One region of the Halomonas sp. Ps84H-12 genome, then DNA from elsewhere that is predicted to be linked to it. Evidence: predicted binding sites of a transcription regulator. Region 1 holds the regulator's gene; each other region holds the start of a gene.
The links. The regulator sigma-54, encoded in region 1, starts transcription at its own class of promoters, with help from an activator protein. The targets are predictions, from matches to a motif close to TGGCACNNNNNTTGCTNT.

Region 1 (8,036 bases):
CGGTGGTCGTTACTCCATGTCGCGTCTGCGGGATGAGGGCGTTGCCGAACGCTATGCCAAAGAGGCGGTGCGCCAAGCGCTGGTCAATCTTGAAGCCATTGATGCGCCAGCGGGGCAGATGCCAGTGGTGTTAGGTGCCGGTTGGCCGGGCATTCTGCTGCACGAAGCGGTAGGCCATGGCTTGGAAGGTGACTTTAACCGTAAAGGCAGTTCTGCCTTTGCAGGGCGAATGGGGCAGCGGGTTGCCGCCAAGGGAGTCACAGTGGTTGACGATGCCACTGTTGCTGATAGTCGCGGCGCGTTGAGCGTGGATGACGAAGGCACACCCGGCCAATATACGCCGCTGATTGAAGATGGCATTTTAACTGGCTATATGCAGGATAAGTTAAACGCGCGATTGATGAAGATGGCGCCTACCGGCAACGCCCGCCGCGAGTCGTTCGCTCATCTGCCGATGCCTCGTATGACCAATACGGTGATGTTGGCTGGTCAAGATGACCCTGCCGATATCATTAAAAGCGTTAAGCGGGGAATCTACGCCGTGAGTTTTGGCGGAGGGCAGGTGGATATTACCTCGGGAAAATTCGTGTTTTCGGCGAGCGAAGCCTACATGATTGAAGACGGTAAAATTACCGCGCCGGTGAAAGGTGCAACGCTGATTGGTAACGGGCCTGAGGCCATGGGCCGGGTATCGATGATTGGCCACGACATGGCGATGGATACCGGGATTGGCGTTTGCGGTAAAGAGGGCCAGGGTGTGCCGGTGGGGGTTGGCCAACCCACCCTGAAACTGGATGAGCTGACCGTGGGCGGCACGCAGTCTTCTTGAGACTCTGGTTTACAGCGCTAGCGTATCGCGCAGGTGTTTGAAAAGCTTGCGTGAGCTGGTGGGGGGCTTGCCCTGTTCGCGCTCTTTGCGGGCGTTGCGCACTAGCTGGCGCAGCGCCTGACGATCGGCGTTAGGGTAGTCTGCCATAAACAGGTCAACGGCGTCGTCGCCCTCATCCACTAGCCGGTCACGCCATTTTTCCAGGCGATGAAACGCATGATCGCGCTGCTCTTTCTCTTGTTCGATGGCATCGAAAACGCCCTGAATGGCCGTTAGATCCTCTTTGCGGATAAGTTTGCCAACGTATTGCATATGGCGACGGCGGCCTTCATGAGAGCGAATGCGAGAAGTCTCTTCAATCGCTCTCAGCATATCGTCTGATAAAGGAAAGCGCGCCCGCTCGGCAGGCTTCATGGCAATTAATGTTTCGCCAAGCGCTTGCAGAGCATGCATTTCACGCTTTAGCTGAGATTTACTCGGGCGCTCTTCTTGTTCATCGATATCGATAGGCTCGGGGCGTTGCTTCGGCATATAAGAACTCACAGATTAGATTCGTTTGCAGCATTATATCAGGCTGCGACCACAACATTGATTCGCCAATGCGATTCAGGTGAAAAGGAGGCCATATGGCACAGGCATTTGATGCAACGGCGCAGCAGGCGCAGTTGACGGAGCGCGCCACAGAGGCGCTTGCCCTGGCAAAACAGCTAGGGGCGGATGCCGCCGAAGTCGGCGCGAGCGTTGACCAAGGGTTGGGCGTTAGTGTGCGACTTGGTGAAGTGGAGACCGTTGAGCTATCTCGTGATCAGGGTATTGCGGTCACGCTCTATGTGGGAAAACGTAAAGGTAGCGCTTCCTCAACGGATGCAAGTAGTGCCTCCATTCGTGCCACGGTTGAAAAGGCGCTGGCTATTGCACGTTATACCGGGGAGGATCCCGCTGCAGGCCTCGCTGAAGCAGAGCTGATGGCGACCTATTTGCCAGACTTGAAGGTGCACTATCCGTGGGCGCTCTCAACCGATGAAGCGATTGACCTTGCCCTGCGCTGCGAACAGGCTGGCCGCGAGGTGGCAGGTATTCACCAGTCAGAAGGTGCCTCGCTCTCAAGCGGTGAGGGCGTGCGAGTATACGCCAATAGCCACGGCTTTTTGGGGACTCAAAAGGGTAGCAGTCACTCACTCTCCTGCATGCTGATTGCCCAAGATGAGCAAGGCATGCAGCGGGATTATGACTATACGTCTGCGCGTAACCCGCAGCAGCTTCGCCACCCAGAGGAGGTGGGGCGCGAGGCAGCAGCGCGAACGTTGCGGCGTCTAGGAGCGCGACGCCCCCCGACGGGAACGTTTCCTGTGCTGTTTGATCCCTCCCTTGCTAGCGGCCTTATCGGCCACCTTATGGGTGCTCTGGCGGGCGGCGCGCTTTATCGAGAAGCCTCGTTTTTATGTGATCGCTTGGGTAGCCCGCTATTCCCCGATTGGTTTGGGTTAGAAGAGCGCCCGATGGAAGTGGGAGCAACGGCTAGTTCACCGTTTGATGCGGAGGGTGTACAAACCCGTAGCAACCGGTTTATTGATCAGGGGAGGGTGGCGAGTTACATGCTCTCTGCCTACAGTGCGCGTCGTTTAGGAATGCAGTCCACGGGCAATGCGGGCGGCGCGCGCAACATGCGCTTGTTAGCGCCGTTAACGCCGCGGGAAGAGCTGTTAACACAGATGGGGCGTGGTATTTGGGTGACCGAGCTCATGGGGCAGGGCGTTAACGGCGTCACTGGCGACTATTCCCGGGGAGCAGCGGGTTTCTGGATTGAGAATGGCGAAGTACAGTACCCCATTGAGGAGTTCACTATTGCTAGTAACCTCAACAAGATGTTCGCGGGGCTAAGCGGTGTGGGAAGTGATACGGATACCCGTGGCAGTATTCACACGGGTAGCTGGCTGATTGATGCGATGACAGTGGCAGGAAGCTAGTCGACAAGTGCTGACTTGGTAAACTAGCTACTGGTCTTCGTCAAACCGTGCGTCGAACAGAGCTTCAATGGCATCTAGCGCCTGTTCGGCGTCGTTTCCTTCAGCGGCGACAGTGAGCTCGGTGCCGCAGGGGGCGGCCAGCATTAGCAGCGACATAATATTGGCGGCATCGGCTTTCTGCTGCTGCTTATAAACCACGATATTCGCGGAAAACTGCTGGCCACATTTCACCAGTTTGGTGGCCGCGCGGGCATGAAGACCACGCTGGTTGGTAAGTGTTAAGGTTCTTTTGGGCACTCTGGTTCCTTTTTGCCGAGTGGGTCTTGAAACTTAGGTCTTGAAAAACTTAGGTCTTGAGAAGCTTAGGCCTTAAAAGTTAGGTCCTGAAACTCAGGGCGTGCTGCCAGCGGCGGGTGTGGTAACGCATGGCACCGCAGGCTCTTCGCTCAGCGTGTATTGTAACCCCAGCTCACGGTGTCTCAACTGTACTTCTCCGGTCTGTTTAACCAGCTTTTTAGCAAGCTGTTCGACCATATAAACAGAGCGGTGTTGCCCGCCGGTGCAGCCAATAGCCACGGTTATATAACTTCGCTGGCTATTTTGGTAAGCCGGAAGCCACTTTTCCAACCAAGCCTGAATATCATTGGTCATTGCCTCGACCATTGGGTAGCTACTTAAAAACGCCACTATATCAGCATCACGCCCTGTAAATTGGCGCAGGGTAGGGTCCCAATAAGGGTTGGGCAGGCAGCGAACATCGAAGACTAAGTCGGCATCCATGGGTACGCCGCGTTTGTAGCCAAACGACTCAAACGTCAGTGTTAGCTGATCTTTTCGCTGGTGGGCGACTTGATCAGTAATGCGGCGTCTCAGGTCATGCACGGATAAGCGCGACGTATCGATCAACAAGTCAGCGAGATCGCGAATTTCAAGCAGCGTCTCTTCTTCTTTATTGATGGCCTCTTCCAACGTCATTTCGCTATCCCGGGTAAGCGGGTGGCGACGGCGGGTGGCTGAGTAACGCTCCAAAAGAATGCGCGCATCCGTGGTCAGATAGATGACCTGAAAACGAATTTCTCGCTGGCGTAGTTCTTCCAGTAAAGCTGGGAGGCGTTCAAGCGCCGTAGGAAGGTTGCGTGCGTCAATGCTCACTGCTAAGTGAGTGCGCTCGCCTTGCTCACGTAGTTCATCAACTAATGAGCCCAGCAGCATGGCGGGTAAATTGTCGATAGCGTAGTAGCCAAGATCCTCTAGCGCTTGTAAGGCGATAGATTTACCGGACCCTGAACGGCCGCTAATGATCACCAGTTGCATAGCGTCTCTCTTGGCTTACATAGGAGGAAATTATCGCTGCGTGCAGTGGTCACCGCCCATAAAGCCTAGGCGGCTTGTTCGCGAATCTTCGCGGTAATAAGTGCTAAGAGTTCGCGCTGACTATCGGCTTTACGTAACTGCTGACGCGTATGGGCGTCGTTCATAATAGTAGCCACTTGGCCAAGCAGTGCTAGGTGGGTGTCATCTGCCTCTTCTGGTACCAGCAGCACAAACACAAGATCCACCGGGTCGCCATCAATGGCGTCGAAGTCTACTGGCTCAGCAAGCTTTAAAAAGCCAGCAATGGGTGCGCTACAGTGAGGACTGCGAGCGTGGGGGATGGCAACCCCGTTGCCTATCCCCGTACTGCCTAGTCGCTCGCGGCCAATGAGTCGGCTAAACACCTCTTGGCTATCTAGGCTGGGTGTATTTTGGGCGATAAAGGTGCTGAAAAACTCCAGCACCCGTTTTTTGCTGCCCCCGGGAACGTCATAAAGCACGCGCTCCGGGGGGAGGATGGTTTCCAACGTCATTGAGTTAACGCACACCAGCGCCCTGGGCGCGAGCTTGTGCTTTTTCCTTATGTTTAACGAGTTGACGATCGATTTTGTCTGCTAGCGCATCAATAGCGGCATACATGTCGTTATCAAGCGCTTCGGCGTGAAGGTCTGCACCGGCAGCGTGCAGTGTGCAGGCTGCTTGCTGGCGCTCCTTCTCAACAGATAAGGTCACTTGCACCGTGGTAATGTTGTCGTAGTGGCGTTCAACGCGCTCTAGCTTTTCGTTAACGTAGTCGCGCAAGGCGTCAGTCAGTTCAACGTGATGACCAGTGATGTTTACTTGCATTGACGTGCTCCTTATCCATCGGACTGTACTTCGATTGTAACCCTTTTTACGCTATTGCAAAGCCCTTGCGTTGAGTTTGTTCATACGTACCGCTTAACTAGCGTAAACGGCGGCGCTCACTTGACGAGGGAATGCCCATTGACTCCCGATATTTTGCGACAGTACGCCGTGCAACGCTAATGCCCCCCTCTTCAAGCAGAGTCACCAAGCGGCTATCGGAGAGCGGTTTTCCTGAGGGCTCATCCTGAATCAGCTTTTTGATGCGGGCGCGAATGGCTGTGCTGGAGTGGCTGTCGCCGCCGTCTTGGCCGCTTACCTGGCTTGAGAAGAAGTACTTAAGCTCGAAAACGCCCCGTGGCGTGTGAATAAATTTCTGCGTGGTCACACGAGATATGGTGGATTCGTGCATCTCTACCGCTTCAGCAATATCCGCTAAAATCAGCGGTTTCATTGCTTCTTCGCCATGCTCCAGAAAGCCAATTTGGCGTGCAATAATTTCACGCCCAACTCGTAGCAGCGTGTCATTGCGACTCGATAAGCTTTTGATCAGCCAGCGGGCTTCTTGGAGGTGCTCTTTGAGGAACTGGTTGTCTTGGCTTTTGTCTGCGCGTTTGATCAAGCTGGCGTAGTCGGGCTGTATACGCAAGCGTGGTAGTGCTTCTGGATTGAGCTCTAAATGCCAACCTTCATTGTCGTGCCGAACGACTAGGTCGGGGGTGATGTAGCTGTCGTCGGTAACGCCATAGGTGCTCCCAGGGCGTGGGTCAAGGCTGCGAATTAAACGGATGACATCGTCAAGCTGCTCGTCATCAAGGCTTAAACGGCGCTTGAGAAGCCGCATATCGTCTTTGCCTAATGCTTCCAAAAACTGGCGAACCAGCCGTTTGGCGGGCATTAGCAGAGGGGTGTCCTCAGGTAGTGAGGCGAGTTGCAGCATCAGGCATTCACGCAGGTCTCGGGCAAAGACGCCGGTGGGCTCAAATTGCTGCAAGCGCAGCAGGGTATTTTCCACTTCCCGCTGGCTTAAGCTGTCATGGCCTTGGGCTTTTAATCCTTCCCGAATGTCATTAAGCGGCTGGGTGAGATAGCCGTTGGCATCCAGCGCATCAATCAGGCTTTCCGCGATGGCGTATTCTCGCGGGCTAAAGTCTGTCATGGCCAGTTGCCATAGCAGGTGGCCATGTAGGCTTTGTCCAGCGGCTTGGCGCTCGAAGTCGGGGCCTTCACTGCTGCCACCCAGGCTGCCTATGTCTTGATAGGTATCTGACCAGTCACTGTCGACGGAGAGTTCGTTGGGGATGCTCTCGGACCACTCAGCCTCTTGAGGCTCACTGACAGCCTGCTCGCCAAACTCATCTTCTTGCTCAAGCATGGGATTGGCATCTAGCGCTTGCTGAATTTCTTGACGAAGGTCCAGCGTCGATAGCTGAAGCAGGGCGATAGCCTGCTGCAGCTGAGGTGTCATGGTCAGCTGTGTGCCGATACGCAATTGGAGAGAAGCTTTCATGACCATCTGAGAACCACTCGTTAATCAGAAAGCTCCACCCTAGAGTGAGTTATGGCTTGGTGCAAGTGCAATAAGCATGCCACTAAAAGAAATGCTTCTGCAGGTCACTGTTTAAAGGCGGAAATCGGCGCCTAAATAGACATCTCGAACCTTCTGGTTGTTGAGGATTTCCTGGGCGTTTCCACTGGCAATGATGTGACCGTCGCCAACAATGTAGGCAATATCACAAATATCCAGCGTTTCACGAACGTTATGGTCGGTGATCAATACACCAATGTGGCGTTTCTTTAACGCTCGAATGATAGCTTTAATTTCCCCAACGGAAATCGGGTCAACCCCGGCAAAAGGTTCATCCAGCAGGATAAAGGCCGGTTCGGTGGCCAAAGAGCGGGCGATTTCAACACGGCGGCGTTCGCCCCCAGAAAGACTCATGCCTAAGTTGTCGCGTATATGAGTGATGTGAAAATCTTCAAGTAGTAACTCAAGTTGTGCTTCCCGGGCGCTTCGATCAAGCTCTTTGCGTGTCTCTAAAATGGCCATAATGTTGTCAGCCACGGAGAGCTTGCGGAAGATGGAAGCTTCCTGGGGTAGATAACCAATCCCTGCCATGGCGCGTTCATGCATAGGAGCATGAGTGAGGTCAAGGTCGTCAATGCCTACTTTGCCCGCATCCAATTTGACCAACCCCACAATCATATAAAACGAGGTGGTTTTACCTGCGCCATTAGGGCCAAGTAGCCCAACCACGCTACCTTGAGTGATTTCCAGATTAATATCTTTAACCACACGGCGGCGCTTATAGCTCTTCGCTAAATGATGGGCGTAGAGCGTTTTTACTGGTGTGGGGGCTGGGGATGTTGATGCTGCCACGTGGCCACTTCCTATTGTTCGGGCTGAAGGGTCATACGAATACGCTGATTTTCACTGCCGCTAACGTCAGAGCGTGCTTGTACTACTTCTTGATCGATAAAGTACTCTAAACGTCCACCTTGGAAGTGATCTCCTTGCTGGGTCAGCTCAGCTTGGTCAATCAGCTCAACCCGGCGTTCGGAAACGTGATAAATAATCCGACGCGCCCAGCCTTCTATAGGGGTTTCTTGGTCTTCAATTTGGTTACGCAAGTAAGCACGCTCGCCCGTAGCGATGGCGCGAGACAACTCGCCAGCATTGTTACGCTGAATTTCGACACGCTCTCCGCGTAGCTGCATATTGCCTTGGCGAATGTCAACGTTACCGGTGTACACGGCTGTCCCTGCTCGTTGGTCAAGGTCTAACCGGTCGGCCTCCACATGAATAGGCGCTTGGTTTTGTGCCGCTACAGGCAGTGCAATTGTGACAAGCGGCACGGCTAGGGCAAGAAGTGCAGTGCGGATTAGAGCATTCATCAGATTTTGCGCGAGAAACCCGGTGCTTTAGCGCCGGGAGGGATAGCGCGTCGCCCGCAGGGCGACTGGGTTACGCCACCGCCTGTCCCGCTCCTCCTGTTAGGTGGGTGAAGGGTGTAAAGTGATAGCCGTAGCCATCACCGCGTTGGATGAGGGTGCAGTATTTGTGCGAGATGCCTTGCACGGCC
Region 2 (8,036 bases), on a different contig from region 1:
CCACTGGAACGATACCCTATTCAGCTTCCGCACCACTCGCGAGCGCAGCCTGCGCTTCAAGAACGGCCAGTTCGTTATGATCGGCCTGGAAGTGGACGGCAAACCGCTGATGCGCGCTTACTCCATCGCCAGCCCCAACTACGAAGATCACCTGGAATTCTTCAGCATCAAGGTGCCGGATGGCCCGCTCACCTCGCGCCTGCAACACCTGAAAGTGGGCGACCAGATCATGGTCAGCCGCAAGCCGACCGGCACACTGGTGTGCGACGACCTGCTGCCGGGCCGCAACCTGTATATGCTCTCGACCGGCACTGGCTTGGCGCCGTTTATGAGCCTAATCCAAGACCCGGAAGTCTACGAGCGCTTTGAAAAAGTGGTGCTGGTACATGGCGTGCGTGAAGTCTCCGAACTGGCCTACGCCGACTTCATCACCAAAGAGCTGCCCGCCCACGAGTACCTGGGCGAAGAGATCGCCGAGAAGCTGGTGTACTACCCCACGGTGACCCGTGAAGAGTTTCACACCATGGGTCGCCTGACCGACCATATTCGCACCGGCAAGCTGTTCGAGGACACCGGCCTACCGCCCATCGACCCGCGCCAAGACCGCGCGATGATTTGCGGCAGCCCGGCGATGCTGGACGACACCAGCGCCCTGCTCGATGAGCTGGGTCTGAACATCTCCCCGCGTATGGGCGAGCCGGGCGACTACGTCATCGAACGCGCCTTCGTTGAGAAGTGAGCCTCGTTCGAAGGGTGAAAGGTGAAGGATGAATAGAAAATCGTAGCCCGTGTCATCGTCGCCTTCTGCACAAAGCCCCTGTGGGTATTATCCACAGGGGCTTTGTCGATTCAGCGCGACTCACTGTTCACGCCTTACCATTCACCGTGGTTAGACAGCGTCTTTACCTGTTTCGCCGGTACGAATACGGATGACCTGCTCAAGGGGCATCACAAAGATTTTACCGTCACCGATTTTGCCGGTATTGGCGACCTGGGTAATCGCGTCGATCACCTGCTCGGCCATATCATCGTCGACGGCGACTTCCAGCTTCACCTTAGGCAGGAAATCCACCACGTACTCCGCGCCACGGTAGAGTTCCGTGTGGCCCTTCTGACGGCCAAACCCTTTTACTTCCGTTACCGTAATGCCCTGCACGCCGATATCCGAGAGCGATTCGCGTACGTCATCAAGCTTGAAGGGCTTGATAATGGCTGAGATCAATTTCATTGCGACATCCTCTAGCTTGGTGGCCTGCTGTCATGCAGACAGCGTTATTAACCGATTGTCATAACCATCGAGGTTAGCGGGGGCGCTCGCATAGCCAAGCCCGTTACCCAGTCGATTAAGCATACACCGCCAAGGGCGGAGAATAAAAAAACCAGTACGTACCTAGCTAATAACAACCAGCATGCAACCTACCTGGGAAGGACAAAAAGGCCTCCCACGGTGGGGAGGCCAAAAGGAGCACGCCAGCTCACATGATTAGCGCAAGCTTATTTCTTAACGCTAAACTCGGGATAGGCTTCCAGACCGCACTCAGCGATATCGACGCCTTCATACTCTTCTTCTTCGCTAACGCGGATACCCATGACCGCTTTCAGCACCAGCCATACCACTAAGCTTGCGATGAAGACCCAGCCAAAGATGCCCACGATACCGATCAACTGTGCACCGAAGGACGCATCGCCATTATTCAGCGGTACTGCCAACACACCCCAGATACCGACCACACCGTGAACCGAGATAGCACCCACAGGGTCATCCAGCTTCAGCTTGTCCAGCGTGATGATGGCAGCGACCACGATCAGGCCACCGATGGCACCAATCAAGGCGGCACCCAGCGCAGAAGGCGACAGCGGGTCTGCGGTAATGGCGACCAGGCCAGCCAGCGCGCCGTTCAGCGCCATGGTGAGGTCCGCCTTGCGGAACCACAGCTTGGCTAGAATAAGCGCGGCGATGACACCACCGGCAGCCGCTGCGTTGGTGTTCACGAACACTTGCGCAACGTTGTTAGCTGAACCGATATCGGACATTTTCAGCTCAGAGCCACCGTTGAAGCCGAACCAGCCCATCCACAGGATGAAGGTACCCAGCGTGGCCAGTGGCATGTTGGCGCCCGGAATCGCGTGGATAGAACCGTCCTTGCCATACTTGCCCTTACGGGGGCCCAGTACCAGCACACCCGCCAACGCTGCTGCTGCACCGGCCATGTGGACGATACCCGAGCCCGCATAGTCAGAGTAGCCAACGCCATCCAGCCAGCCGCCGCCCCAGGTCCAGTAGCCAGACACCGGGTAGATGAAGGCGGTCATGACCACCGCGAAGGCCAGGAAGGCCCACAGCTTCATACGCTCGGCCACGGCACCCGACACGATCGACATCGCCGTTGCGACGAACACGACCTGGAAGAAGAAGTCCGAACGCATGGAGTAGTAAGGTGCATCTTCACCACCGGCCAGCACCGCATCGACGCTGTTCTCGGTACCGATCAGGAACCCAAGGCTAGGCAGGAAACCGCCTTCGCCGCTGGAGTACATGATGTAGTAGCCCACCAGCAGGTACATGGTGCAGGCAATGGCAAACAGCGCAATGTTCTTGGTCAGAATTTCAGCGGTGTTCTTGGAACGTACCATACCGGCCTCGAGCATCGAGAAGCCGGCGGCCATCCACATGACCAGTACGCCGCAAATCAGGAAGTAAAACGTATCGAGCGCATAGCTCAATTCTGTAAGCTCGTTCATCAGGTGTTCCCCGTGATCCAAGAGAAGTTATACGTAGTGGGTCGTCGTTGTGTGGGCAGGCCTATACCGCGTCGGCGCCACGCTCTCCGGTACGAATACGAATGACATCTTCCAGCGGCGTCACGAACACTTTGCCGTCACCGATCTTGCCGCTGTTGGCAGCGCTGCAGATGGCATCCAGCACGCTCTCCAGACGCGCATCGTCCACGGCCACTTCCACTTTCACCTTGGGCAGAAAGTCCACTACGTACTCGGCACCGCGATACAGCTCGGTGTGGCCTTTCTGCCGACCAAATCCCTTGACCTCAGTAACCGTAATCCCCTGCACGCCGTTGTCGGCGAGTGCTTCACGAACGTCGTCAAGCTTGAAAGGCTTGATGATAGCGGTGATGAGTTTCATCCCGGATCTCCCCTGCTGGTTCAGTCCCACTCGGTGGAGAGCGGCGTGGCCGCCCGAATTTAGTGCTTGCCCTGCTAATGCTCATACCGTGCCACTGTATTTTTTATCATTGAAATTCATACCCTTAAGGTTTCAAAAGTGCGCTTTACAGCCACTGGCAAGGCGACTACGCATCCATTCACACCCACCCATGCACTAAAAACGATCACCAATAAAAGCGGCACGCTCTTTTTTGATGCATGCGCACACTGCAGGAGAAAACGCACGCGGGGCATGCGGTTTGGCAAAGGGTTGCGTATCCTTACAGGTAAGCTATCCACATTTATGCGCCACCGTTTGAGGAGAGAGCCATGACGCCCCAGGATCGCATCAGCCGTTTAGCCCAGCAGATAGGCGACCGTTTACAGAATGCTTCCCAGGCCCCGGAAGACATTCAGAAAGGCGTGCAGCAAGTGGTACGAGGCGCCTTCGACCGCCTGGAGCTGGTATCACGAGAAGACTTTGATATCTTGATGGATGTGCTTCAGCGCACGCGCGCGCGTGTCGAAGCGCTGGAGCGTCAGGTGGCCAGCCTGGAAGCCACGGTGGAAGCGGCCAGCGCCGCGCAGCCCCCCCCCATGGAAGCCGAAGTACCGCCAGCCCCCGTTGAGCCTGCCGAGCAAGGCAAGCCCACCCCCGGCAACCCAAGCTGAGGCAACGCTGGGTGGCCTTGGATAGGCACCCAGCGCGCTTATCCGCCTGACCCCTTACGGCTCACTTTGTGACGCATCAAACGCGCGAAGGCATGGCGAAAGCCACCTCATGCACCATGTTGGAGCAGTTACGCCCCTGAGGCGTCTCGCGCTGACGACTTGTGCGACCTCCGCTGTTTCCATTTGCAATTGATAAACAGAATCGTTTAAATAAAGCGCTTATTGTCAGGTGCCCACTTCATGCGCTGCATCCCCCGACTCCCGACCCTGGCCCGCAGCTGCTTGCTCGCGGCAGCCCTGCTGTTCAGCACCGCCAGCCACGCCCAGTGGGCCACTATCGACTGGACCATCGCCGAAACGCTGCTGGCGATTGGCGCTCCGGTCAGCGGTATCGCGCAACAGCCGGGATATCACGATTGGGTAGGCGAGCCGCGTATCCCGGAGCACGTCAGCGACCTTGGCCTACGCACCCAGCCCAACTTCGAGCAGTTGGCCCAATCGCCCCCTGAGCAAACCCTGCTCTCGCCCATGTTTACCGGGCTGATTCCTCGGTTGGAGCGCATCGCGCCGGTGGGCACTTTCGCCCTTTACTCGCCAGGCACCGATACGTGGCAGGAAATGCAGACCCTCACCCGCCAGTTGGGCGAGTTGACCGAACGCAACGCAGAAGCCGACGCGCTGATCGAGAACACCCAGCAGCTGATGCGCGAGCTGCGCTACCCGCCCGGCAACGCATCTCCATTGCTGATGGTGCAGTTCATGGATGCTCGGCATGTGCGGGTATTTGGCGAGAACAGCCTCTACAACGCCGTATTGGAACAGCTGGCGCTGCCCAACGCCTGGGATGAGCCCACCAACGCCTGGGGCTTCGCCTTGGTCGGTATCGAGGCGCTGGCACGCTACCCCGACGCCACCCTGGTCATCGTTGACCCGCTCCCCGCAGGGGTGGAAGCGCAGTTGGAAAAGAGCGGCCTGTGGCAACAATTGCCGAGCGTTCAACATGGCCATCTGCTGCGCCTGCCGCCAGTCTGGAGCTTTGGCGCCCTGCCCTCCGCCCAGCGCTTTGCCCGCGAACTGAGCAGCGCATTGAACGCCCAGGGGGCACATTAACGCTTTACTCGCTGGCCGCTCAGTAGCGCTCAACGCTTGAAATAAAGTAGGCTTAGCCAACGAGCAGACTCATTAAACTGAGTGAGCCAATTGAGAGACGTTGCGAGGGAGCGCCATGACATTAGCGATTGTGGCCACGCGGGCGGGCGTGGGGTTGGAAGCACCGGCGGTGCATGTCGAAGTACATCTGGCGAATGGCTTGCCGGGCCTGACACTGGTAGGCCTACAGCGATTCATAGCGTTAGCTGGTTTACCTTTGAAGACGGCTTCAGCACGTCCCCTGATCCGCGATTAATTAGCCTGGAACCCTTCGAGCCATAAGGGTCGCTAGCAAAAGGCTGGGGTAAACCCGGCCTTTTCACTATTAGCGCATACTCACTCCCGGCCTGGGTCTCCCGCCAAATATGCTTGGTAAAGGTCATCAAACAACATATCGGTATGTTGCAGCAGGGCATCATCGTCGTCACAGCGCTCTTTAGCCCCGGCCAGCATAAGTTTTAACCCCACGGCCTCTGGTACAGGGGTGCCCCCCACGTCCAAGTAGTGTACTAGCTCCGCAATTCTGCTCAAGCCTGCCTGCGTCTCAAGGCTAAAACTCGCGAGCAGCACTTCAAACGTCACCTTGTCATCAATATGGGTGAAATAGGCTCCATCATAATCAAACCCCAGCGCGTCTGGCGGGCACTGGCTTGGATGTTCTAGCCACACGAAGCGAGCCTCAGGATCAATAAAGCGCTTGATCAACCAAGCCGATGCTAGCCTATCCACCCAAGGGCGACGGCGCGTGGCCCACCGTTTTCCACGAAATGCAGAGTGATCAAGCCGTGGGATCTCGGCCTGGATCGGCTGGGGCTCATCTGGCACAAAGCAACGATTGAAGACGGTCTCCGCTTCTGCCAAGGCCATGATAGCGCGCTCGCTTTCTGATCCTGGAAAAAAATCAATCTCCACAATGCTTTGTAAACGTCGCTGCAACTGGGTCAATTGACGCTGCGCGTCTCGCTCCTCCAACTGAGGGCATGCCTGTTTCCAGTCAGCCACTGCCGCCCGTAAGGCCTGAAAATCTGGCGTTCGATCAAAGAGCGAAGGCAATACCTCGACGCTATCTATGGCTGAATCGTCTACCTCGATCAGCAGCGCGTTACCTCCCAGCTCCCGAATAGCGCCGACTTGCAGCTCCAGCGCTTCCCTTCGCGTGGGGCTAGCAGGCAGTAAGTAGACGCCGTCTCTGAGTACCGCAGCACCTAAACCACGAAGTGCCCGCCAGATCCTCATACGGGGTGTGCCCGACCGCCCACTGAGGCGCATGATCAGGATTAACCAGTGTTGTTCGTTATCTGCCATACCGCCTCTTACGTTGCATATATAACCTTACTGTTATACATTCTACAAAATAATACCCTGACTCGTTAGAGAGTGTGCCATGCCGTCCAACATTGAGTCGACCCATCAAGTCCCGTTCCGTGAGGCCGTTAGGGTCTGGTTAAGAATCGCACTATTGAGCTTCGGCGGCCCAGCGGGTCAGATAGCGGTGATGCATCGCATCCTTGTCGAAGAAAAAAAATGGATTGGCGAGCGCCGTTTTCTGCACGCGCTTAACTATTGCATGATGCTGCCGGGGCCAGAAGCGCAGCAGTTGGCTATCTATATCGGTTGGCTGATGCATCGTACCAAAGGTGGTTTAGTCGCGGGCAGCCTCTTTGTGCTACCTGGCTTCATCGCCATTCTAGCCCTGAGCTACCTGTATGCCGCCTTAGGCAATGTGGGAGCCGTTGAGGGACTCTTCTTTGGCCTAAAAGCGGCGGTTCTGGCCGTGGTACTTAACGCTGTCGTCCGTATCGGCAAGCGGGCGCTGAAAAATCAGATAATGCTTGGCATCGCCGCTGCCGCGTTTGTCGCTATCTTCTTTTTTGAGGTGGCGTTTCCGCTGATTATTCTGAGCGCGGCCCTTCTGGGGTACTGGGGAGGAAAGCGCGGCATGCCGGCCTTCCAGGTGGGCGGTGGCCACGGTGATGCCGACGAGTCAGTGCTTAGCGACCGAGACTCTCTACTGGGAGAAGGGCTGCCTGCCCATGCACGCCCCAATCACCAGTGGTCGCTACGCATGTCAGGCACGTTACTCCTATTGTGGCTGACGCCCGTGGTACTGCTATTAGCGCTATTCGGTAGCGAGAATGTGTTCAGTCAGATCGCATTCTTCTTTAGCAAGATGGCGGTGGTGACCTTTGGCGGTGCCTACGCGGTATTGGGCTACGTCACTCAAGAGGCGGTGCAAAACTATGGATGGCTGGCACCGGGCGAGATGCTGGATGGCCTGGGCATGGCGGAGACAACACCGGGCCCATTAATTCAAGTCGTCCAGTTTGTTGGGTTTATGGGCGCTTATCGTGACGCCACAGGCCTTGATCCCATGTTGGCGGCAACGCTCGCCGCACTGCTGACCACATGGGTAACGTTCATTCCTTGTTTCCTTTGGATATTTTTAGGGGCTCCCTATGTGGAGCGTCTACGTGACAACCGCGCCCTAAGCGCTGCGCTGTCCGCCATTACCGCTGCGGTCGTCGGGGTTATCCTCAACCTGGCCATCTGGTTTGGCGTTCACGTTATTTTCGCTGACGTAGGCGAGTGGCACGTGATGGGGGCGCGTATTTTAGCGCCGAATTTAGCGTCTCTTGATCTATTGGCGTTGTTACTGGCGGCAGGCGCCATGGTCGCGATTTTTCATTTCAAGGTGGGCATGCTCAAAGTGCTGGCGGGTTGCGCGCTTCTGGGTATCTTAGCGTCTCTTGTGTTTTTTTAGCCAGCAGTCCCCGCCGGTGACGTTTCCGTCTCATTAGCGTCGTCCTTTATAGTTCGCTGCGCTTACTCTCACACGCTTGGTTGTGAACCCACCTGATCTCCACTAGTATCCCACCTATCCCCCCTGGGGGGATAGGTGGCGTCGCAATGCTCGATAGCGCCTACGCTGAATATGATCTTCTTTCCTTAGGTACGCCCGTCATGCATCACCATCGCCTTGACCAATGGCAACACGATCACACGTTTGGCCAGAATCATAAACGCTCCGGTGAGTCGCGGACGCTCATTGTGGT
Region 3 (8,036 bases), on a different contig from region 1:
GGTGTTGGTGGCTGCTTGAGTCATGTCACCATCCTGCTAAAAATCGTTAATGAAAGCGGCGTTAGCGCTTGTGGCCGGTATGCAGCTTGCGTTCTAGGTACTGACTGTAGCGCGACATGCTGAAACAGAAGATCCAGAACATGAAGGCGGCAAACACGTAACCTTCCAACGAGAAGCCTAACCAGCGTGAGTCGGCCAGTGCCGCTTGCACGATCCCCAAAAGGTCAAAGAGCCCGATAATCATGACCAGGGTGGTGTCTTTAAACAGCGAGATAAACGTATTCACGATGCCGGGAATCATCATCTTCAGCGCTTGGGGAAGAATGATCAGCCCCATGCGCTTCCAGTAAGTCATGCCGAGCGCTGCCGCGGCCTCTTCCTGGCCTTTTGGAATCGCCTGCAAGCCGCCACGAATGACCTCTGCCATATAGGCGCTCTGGAACAGCGTTAAGCCGATCAGGGCACGCACTAGGCGGTCAACGCTCATATCGGAGGGCAGGAACAGCGGCAGCATGACCGAGGCCATAAACAGCACGGTGATCAGCGGCACGCCACGCCAGAACTCGATAAAGATGACGCAGAAGCTCTTGACGATGGGCATGTTCGAACGCCGCCCCAGGGCCAGCACGATACCGATCGGCAGCGCGCCTACCATGCCCACCGTGGCCAGCAGCAGGGTCAGCATCAGGCCGCCCCAGCGATGGGTCGGCACACGCGGCAGGTCGAAATAGCCGCCGTGCAGCAGCACGTAGGCGATCACGGGGAAGCCGACCAGCGCAAACACGGCCACCCAGTGCTTGAAGGGCAGGCGTGGAATCGCCAGCCAGGCAATCAGGGTGAAGAACCCGGCAAAGACGATATTGGCACGCCAGATTTCCGAGCGCGGGTACAGGCCGTAGATGAACTGGGTGAAGCGTGCGTTGATGAACACCCAGCAGGCGCCTTCGCGAGAGCAGTCGTCGCGGGTAGTGCCTACCCAGTCGGCGTTGATAAACGCCCATTGCACCGTGGGAACCACGAGCAGGTAGAGAATATACAGGCCGATCAGAGTAAAGATCGTGTTGATCGGGCCGTTGAACAGGTTGCTGCGTAGCCATGCCACAGGGCCCACAGAACTGCTGGGCGCCGGCTTTGGCTCGATCATCGTTCGGTTGTGAATCATGGGAATGCCCTCGACAACGGCCTAGCGTTCAACCAGCGCCACACGGGCGTTGAACCAGTTCATGAACATGGAGACCAGCAGACTGATGGTCAGATAAACCGCCATGGTCATGGCAATGACCTCGATGGCTTGGCCTGTCTGGTTCAGCGTGGTGCCTGCAAAGACCGAAACGAGGTCCGGGTAGCCAATGGCCGTGGCCAGCGACGAGTTCTTGATCAGGTTGAGGTACTGGCTGGTGAGCGGGGGGATGATGACCCGCAGCGCCTGCGGAATGACCACCAGACGCAGCACCAGGTTACGCGGCAGGCTCAGCGCTTGTGCGGCCTCGGTTTGGCCATGGGAAATGGCCTGAATGCCGGAGCGCACGATCTCGGCAATGAACGACGCCGTGTAGATCGATAGCGCAAACCATAGCGCCAGGAACTCGGGAATCACCGTAATACCGCCGCGGAAGTTAAAGCCACGCAGTTCGGGCATTTCCCAAGTGATAGGCACGCCAGTCACCAACATAACCAACAGCGGCAAGCCAAAAATCAGCGCAAAGGAGATCCAGTAGGCAGGAATACGTTTCCCCGTGGCTTCCTGGCGGCGCTTCGCCCAAATCACCAGCGCAATGCTGGCCACAATGGCGATCACAAAGGTCACGGGAATTAGCCCAAAACCGGACTCAAACAGCGGTTCTGGTAGATACAGTCCGCGCACGTTGAGGAAAAACGCTTCCCCAAAGGCAAGGCTGTCCCTGGCGCTTGGCAGGGTGCGCAGCACGGCAAAGTACCAAAAGAAAATCTGCAGCAGCAGCGGAATGTTACGAAAGGTTTCGATATACGCGGCGGCTAGCTTGGCGATCAGCCAGTTGGGCGATAGACGAGCGATACCGACAATAAAACCAATGATGGTGGCGGCGATCACGCCTAACCCACCCACCAGCAGCGTATTCAGCAGGCCCACGAAGAAGGTGCGGCCATAGGTGCTTTGGGAGGAGTAGTCGATCAGACTCTGCACGATCCCAAAACCGGCGGTATTGTTTAGGAAACCAAAGCCGGTGGTGATACCCCGTGAGGATAAGTTGTCTTGAACATTGCCGACAATATAGAACAGAAACACAATGACAGCGGCAATCAATAGACACTGGAAAATGAGCGCACGCTTGGCGCGGTCTCGCCAAAACGGTGGCTTGTGGCCAGCCGGGCGAGCATTAGGTCTTACAGACATGGATGGCGTCTCCGCGATACGGCAGGTCAATCAGATGGCCCGCCATTCCCTGTTAAGAGGGAGCGGCGGGCCGGGGTCAAGCGAGACGCTTAGCGAATCGGCGGTGCGTACTGAATGCCGCCTTGGGTCCACAGAGCGTTAATACCACGCTCAATTTCCAGCGGTGAGCCCATGCCTACGTTGCGATCAAAGCTTTCGCCGTAGTTACCTACCTGGCTCAGAATGTTGTAAGCCCAGTCGGCTTCTAAGCCCATACCTTCACCGTAGTTGCCGTCCTGACCCAGCAGGCGAGCAATATCCGGGTTGTCTGAGTTGAGCATCTCGTCAACGTTTTCGCTGGTAATGCCATACTCTTCACCGTTGATCATGGCGAACAGCGACCATTTTACGATGTTGAACCACTCATCGTCGCCTTGACGTACCACTGGGCCCAGCGGCTCTTTGGAGATGATGTCAGGCAGAATCATTGCAGAAGCGGGGTCGTCCAGTTGGATGCGTAAGGCCGCTAGCTGAGAAGTGTCGGAGGTCAGCACGTCACAGCGGCCAGCTTGGAAGCCGCCCACGGTTTGCTCAGACGTGTCGAATACGATGGGGTCAAACTCCATGCCATTGGCACGGAAGTAGTCGGCGACGTTAAGCTCGGTGGTAGTACCAGACTGGATACAGATCGCGGCGCCATCGAGTTCGTCTGCGCTGCTAATACCCAAATCCTTGTTCACCATGAAGCCGATACCGTCGTAGAAGGTAACGCCGGTGAAGTTCAGGCCCAAGGTGGTGTCACGGGTAGTGGTCCAAGTGGTGTTACGGGACAGTACATCCACTTCGCCAGACTGCAGCGCGGTGAAACGCTCAACAGCATTCAGGGAGATGTAGTTGACGGCATCCGCGTCGCCCAGTACCGCTGCAGCAACGGCGCGACATACGTCAACGTCGAGGCCCTGCCAGTTACCGCTATCATCTGGGGCGGAAAAACCTGGTAGGCCGTCGCTAACGCCACACTGTACAGCACCGCGCGCGCGGGTATCTTCTAACGTATTGGCTTGTGCGGTGGCGATACCGGCGAGGGAGATGGCACCCGCTGAGGCGAGCAGTACCAGGTGTTTCTTATTAATCATGTTTGTTCCCCTTCCTCGATTTAATGTCATTATGCATGGTGATGCATCATTAAAAGCTAGCAAGGAAGGTGCCAAGAAAGATATGCCGTCAAATTCAGCGCTTTTCAACGTAAAATCAGCGGATTTGACGAAGGTAGTGGTGCAAAAAAGTAGGTCAGCAGCTACGCGTTGCGCTTTTTTGGTGCGCAGCCGCTGGCGGAGGTCGGTGGCTAGTCGCCTAGCGTGTCAGCGAATAGGTGGCGCGTACTGAATACCGCCATCATTCCATAGAGCGTTTAAGCCGCGGGCTATGTTGAAATCTGACTCGGTTCCTACGTTACGGTCATAAATATCGGCATAGTTGCCTACCTGTTTGACGATTTGGTAAGCCCAGTCCGGCTGTAGGCCCATGGCTTCGCCAAAATCACCATCTTGGCCGAGCAAACGCATCACATCTGGATTGTCTGAGCTTAGCTGCTCATCCACGTTGGCTTGACTGACGTCCAGCTCTTCGGCATTCAGCATGGCAAACAGCGACCACTTCACGATGTTGAACCACTGGTCATCCCCTTGGCGCACGGCGGGGCCCAGCGGCTCTTTGGAGATGATCTCCGGCAGCACCACGGCCATATTGGGGTCGGCCAGTTGAATGCGCTGGGCGTAGAGCTGCGAGGCATCCGAGCTCAATACATCGCAGCGGCCTGCTTCGAAGCCCGCAATCGACTGTTCAGGTGAATCAAACACCGCCGCATCATAGGTCATGTTGTTAATGCGGAAGTAGTCGGAAAGGTTCAGTTCGCTGGTGGTGCCTGACTGAGTGCAAACAGCCGCCCCATCCAGTTCTTTTGCGCTCTGTACGCCGAGGTCGCTGGCCACCATAAACGCCTGGCCGTCGTAGTAGCTGACGCCAGTGAAGTTCATCCCTAGCGTGGTGTCGCGGCTAGAGGTCCAGGTGGTGGTGCGGGAGAGCACGTCCACCTCGCCAGACTGCAGCGCGGCAAAACGCTCCACCGAGTCTAACGGTACGAAATTGACTTTGCTGGCATCACCTAGCGCGGCAGCGGCAATGGCGCGGCACACATCGGTGTCCAGGCCGCGGTATTGGTCGTTATCGTCCAGCGATGAGAAGCCGGGCTGGGCGGCGTTAACGCCGCAGCGCACGCTGTCGCGCTCTTGAACAGCCTCAAGGGTATCGGCCATGGCCGTGGCAGGTACCCAGAGGGTCGGGGCTAATAGAGTGATTCCCAATCCTAACCAACGCGTGGTGTTCATTTGTTATTCCTTAACGTTGAGCGCAGCAATACTTGCGCATAAAAAAGGCCGAGCAGAGCCCGGCCTGATACATAGCGGAACCGCGAGGTTATGCGAACGCTTTACGCATAAAGGGCGGCAGCGCCAGGGCACCACGGTGGGCATCTACTGTGTAGTACTGTAGCGGCATTTCGTGGCTGGCGGCAGCCTCTTCACGGAAGCTTTCAACGTTGGTGCTTTTGCCTGCCAGCGTCACGCTCCACCAGCCGGAAGGGTACACCGGCTGGGGGAAGGGCAGGGTGGCGACGCTATCAAAGCCTGCTTCGCGCATGTCGTTACGCAGCTCGCGGATAATCGAGCCGCTGTGATACAGCGGCGACTCGCTCTGCTGAACCATCACACCGCCGCTTTTCAGAATGCGGTGGCAGCGCTTCAAAAAGTCGGTTTTGAACAAGCCTTCTGCAGGGCCAACCGGGTCGGTGGAGTCGATGATCAGCACGTCGATGCTCTCGTCGGCGGCGTCGTCGACCCATTTCACGCCGTCGGCAAACAGCAGCTCGGCGCGGGGGTCGCCGTTGGCTTCTACTAATGACGGGAAAAAGCGCTCGGAGGCCTTGGTCACTTCTTCATCGATATCGATCTGAGTGACTTTTTCAACGCCCGGATGGCGCAGCACTTCTTTCAGCGTGCCGCAGTCGCCGCCGCCAATAATCACCACCCGCTTGGGGTCTTGATGGGTGAACAGCGCCGGGTGGGCAATCATCTCGTGGTAGAGGAAGTTGTCGCGATCGGTCAGCATCACGCAGCCATCCAGCACCATCAGGTTGCCGTAGGTCTCTGTGGCGTACACTTCCAGGTGCTGGTAAGGGCTCTGCACATCCAGCAGCTTTTCGGTCACTTTCAGCGAGAAAGCGCTGCCGTGGCTATCAAAAACTTCGGTAAACCACTGGTCGTCGCGTAAGTCGCTCATTGCTTGGCTCCTGGGCACTGGTCGTTCGTTTGAGTCGGAATGCCCTGATGGTACTGCGGGCTTAAGTCGTGCAGCGCCTCCATAAAGGCGGTGACGTGATCGGGATTGGTAAACTGGCTGATGCCGTGGCCCAAATTGAACACGTGGCCCGGGCCGTGGCCGTAGCTCTCCAACACGCGGGCCACTTCGGCGCGAATGGCCGAAGGGCGAGCAAACAGCACGTTGGGGTCTAAATTACCCTGCAGGGCGACTTTATGGCCTACGCGGGCGCGGGCGTCGGAAAGCTCGGTCGACCAGTCGATACCCAGCGCGTCGGCACCGGCGCAAGCAATGTGTTCAAGCCACTGGCCGCCGTTTTTGGTGAACAGGATCACCGGCACGCGGCGGCCATCGTGTTCACGGATCAGCCCGGAAACGATCTGCTCCATATAGCGCAGCGAGAACTCTAAATAAGCAGGCGTGGAGAGCGCGCCGCCCCAGGTATCAAAAATCTGTACCGCCTGGGCACCGGCGCGGATCTGCGCATTCAGGTAGTCGGTGACCGCTTGTGCCAGGGTGTCCAGCAGCTGGTGCATGGTGTCCGGCGTGTCATACAGCATGGTTTTTAAGTGACGGAAGTCTTTGCTGGAGCCGCCTTCCACCATATACGTCGCCAGCGTCCAGGGGCTGCCGGAGAAACCGATCAGCGGCATGCGGCCGTTCAGCTCGCGGCGAATCGTGGATACCGCCCGCATCACGTAGTCCAGGTCGCGCTCGGCGTTTGGCACCGTCAGCGCAGCGACTTCTTCCGGTGTGCGGACGGTTTTTCTGAATTTGGGGCCTTCACCGGTTTCGAAGTAGAGGCCCAGCCCCATGGCATCGGGGATGGTCAAAATATCCGAAAACAGAATTGCAGCGTCGAGCGGGTAGCGCTCTAGCGGCTGGAGGGTCACTTCACAAGCCAGGTCATGATTGCGGCACAGGTCCATAAAGCTGCCTGCGTCGGCGCGGCTGGCGCGGTACTCCGGCAGGTAGCGGCCGGCTTGGCGCATCATCCACACCGGAGTGCGGTCAACGGGCTGGCGAGCCAGCGCGCGAAGAAAACGGTCGTTTTGCAAAGGTGTGGTGGTCATAAACACTTGCTCTTGAGAAATTTGCCCGCATTGTAAGGGAGTCATCGTACCTGAAGATAGGAATTGTACGTGAAGATCGCCGGGGGTGGCGGCGTAAGCCGTGGCAAAAATCGTCGCACCCCGCTAAGACCGTGAGGCCAGCGTGGCTTCCTGGTAAACTGTTCGTCCACTTCGCCAACACTGGTGTGGTTAACTGGTTTGGTTAATCAGCGAGGAACCCTGTGACCATTCGCTTCATTGCTGCCTCTCGGCTGCCCACTCCCTGGGCCACATTCACCATGCATGGCTTCGAAGACGACGCCACGGGTAAAGACCATATCGCCCTAACGTTGGGCGATGTGAGCGGCGGCGAGCCGGTGTTAGGGCGCGTGCACTCTGAGTGCTTAACCGGCGATGCGCTATTCTCGATGCGCTGCGACTGCGGCTACCAGCTGCAAGAAGCGCTAAAGCGTATTGCCGAAGAGGGGTGCGGCGTGCTGCTCTATTTACGCCAGGAAGGGCGTGGCATTGGCCTGCTCAATAAAATTCGCGCCTATCATCTGCAGGACCAGGGCGCCGATACCGTAGAAGCCAACGAGCAGCTCGGCTTTGGCGCCGACATGCGCCGCTACGACCTCTGCGTGCCCATGCTCAACCACTTGGGCATTACCGCGCTCAAGCTGATGACCAACAACCCCCGCAAGGTGGATGCGCTAACCCGCGATGGGGTCAACGTGGTGGAGCGTCAGCCCATCACCACCGGTTTGAACCCGCATAACGAACAGTACCTCTCCACCAAAGCGGGCAAGCTTGGCCATATGATGGCGCTGGATGACTTTACCCAAGCCAGCGATGTGGATATCGAGCGTAAGGGGTAGCGTTCAATCTTGCGCTGCCGCCTGCTCTTTTTCGGCGGCGCGGGCAAGCGCTGGGCGATTGGCGTGGCGGGCGCGATAGGCCACCAGCGGCTCCGGCAAGCGATGTTTCATGCTTGTGGCCCAAGTGAGCGTGTGCGTTAAGAACAGATCCGCCAACGTGAAGGTATCACCCACTAGATTTTCCTGGCCACGATAGCGGCGCTCGAGCGCGAGCAGGGCTCGCTGGAATTCCCAAGCGGCGGTGGGTAGCACTGAGGGGACTCGCTTATCTTGAGGCAGGGCGAACTTGTGCTTGGCCTGTAACCACAGCGGCTGCTCGATCTCGGTAACGATAAAGCTGAGCCACTGGTCGACCTGGGCGCGCTCGGCAACGCTTTG

Region 2: the regulator sigma-54 is predicted to act here: its motif matches at 3,219-3,236, upstream of NH344_RS02935 (P-II family nitrogen regulator).
Region 3: the regulator sigma-54 is predicted to act here: its motif matches at 3,546-3,563, upstream of NH344_RS02995 (amino acid ABC transporter substrate-binding protein).

Annotation. Positions count from the first base shown of each region.
Region 1 is NZ_JAMXSJ010000031.1:18,898-26,933, reverse strand. It holds gene tldD (metalloprotease TldD) at 1-829, shown strand, start outside; gene yjgA (ribosome biogenesis factor YjgA) at 839-1,360, opposite strand; gene pmbA (metalloprotease PmbA) at 1,456-2,796, shown strand; gene NH344_RS14295 (HPr family phosphocarrier protein) at 2,824-3,093, opposite strand; gene rapZ (RNase adapter RapZ) at 3,187-4,110, opposite strand; gene ptsN (PTS IIA-like nitrogen regulatory protein PtsN) at 4,176-4,643, opposite strand; gene raiA (ribosome-associated translation inhibitor RaiA) at 4,648-4,956, opposite strand; gene NH344_RS14275 (RNA polymerase factor sigma-54) at 5,054-6,469, opposite strand; gene lptB (LPS export ABC transporter ATP-binding protein) at 6,575-7,333, opposite strand; gene lptA (lipopolysaccharide transport periplasmic protein LptA) at 7,345-7,848, opposite strand; gene iscB (RNA-guided endonuclease IscB) at 7,919-8,036, opposite strand, start outside.
Region 2 is NZ_JAMXSJ010000004.1:54,619-62,654, reverse strand. It holds gene NH344_RS02950 (ferredoxin--NADP reductase) at 1-739, shown strand, start outside; gene glnK (P-II family nitrogen regulator) at 890-1,228, opposite strand; gene NH344_RS02940 (ammonium transporter) at 1,495-2,742, opposite strand; gene NH344_RS02935 (P-II family nitrogen regulator) at 2,804-3,142, opposite strand; gene NH344_RS02930 (accessory factor UbiK family protein) at 3,493-3,834, shown strand; gene NH344_RS02925 (ABC transporter substrate-binding protein) at 4,075-4,944, shown strand; gene NH344_RS18325 (hypothetical protein) at 5,060-5,239, shown strand; gene NH344_RS02915 (chromate resistance protein ChrB domain-containing protein) at 5,320-6,288, opposite strand; gene chrA (chromate efflux transporter) at 6,368-7,744, shown strand; gene NH344_RS02905 (cation diffusion facilitator family transporter) at 7,891-8,036, shown strand, end outside.
Region 3 is NZ_JAMXSJ010000004.1:68,380-76,415, forward strand. It holds gene NH344_RS02985 (amino acid ABC transporter permease) at 62-1,162, opposite strand; gene NH344_RS02990 (amino acid ABC transporter permease) at 1,184-2,374, opposite strand; gene NH344_RS02995 (amino acid ABC transporter substrate-binding protein) at 2,464-3,489, opposite strand; gene NH344_RS03000 (amino acid ABC transporter substrate-binding protein) at 3,715-4,740, opposite strand; gene speE (polyamine aminopropyltransferase) at 4,829-5,689, opposite strand; gene hemE (uroporphyrinogen decarboxylase) at 5,686-6,801, opposite strand; gene ribA (GTP cyclohydrolase II) at 7,023-7,658, shown strand; gene NH344_RS03020 (glutathione S-transferase family protein) at 7,662-8,036, opposite strand, start outside.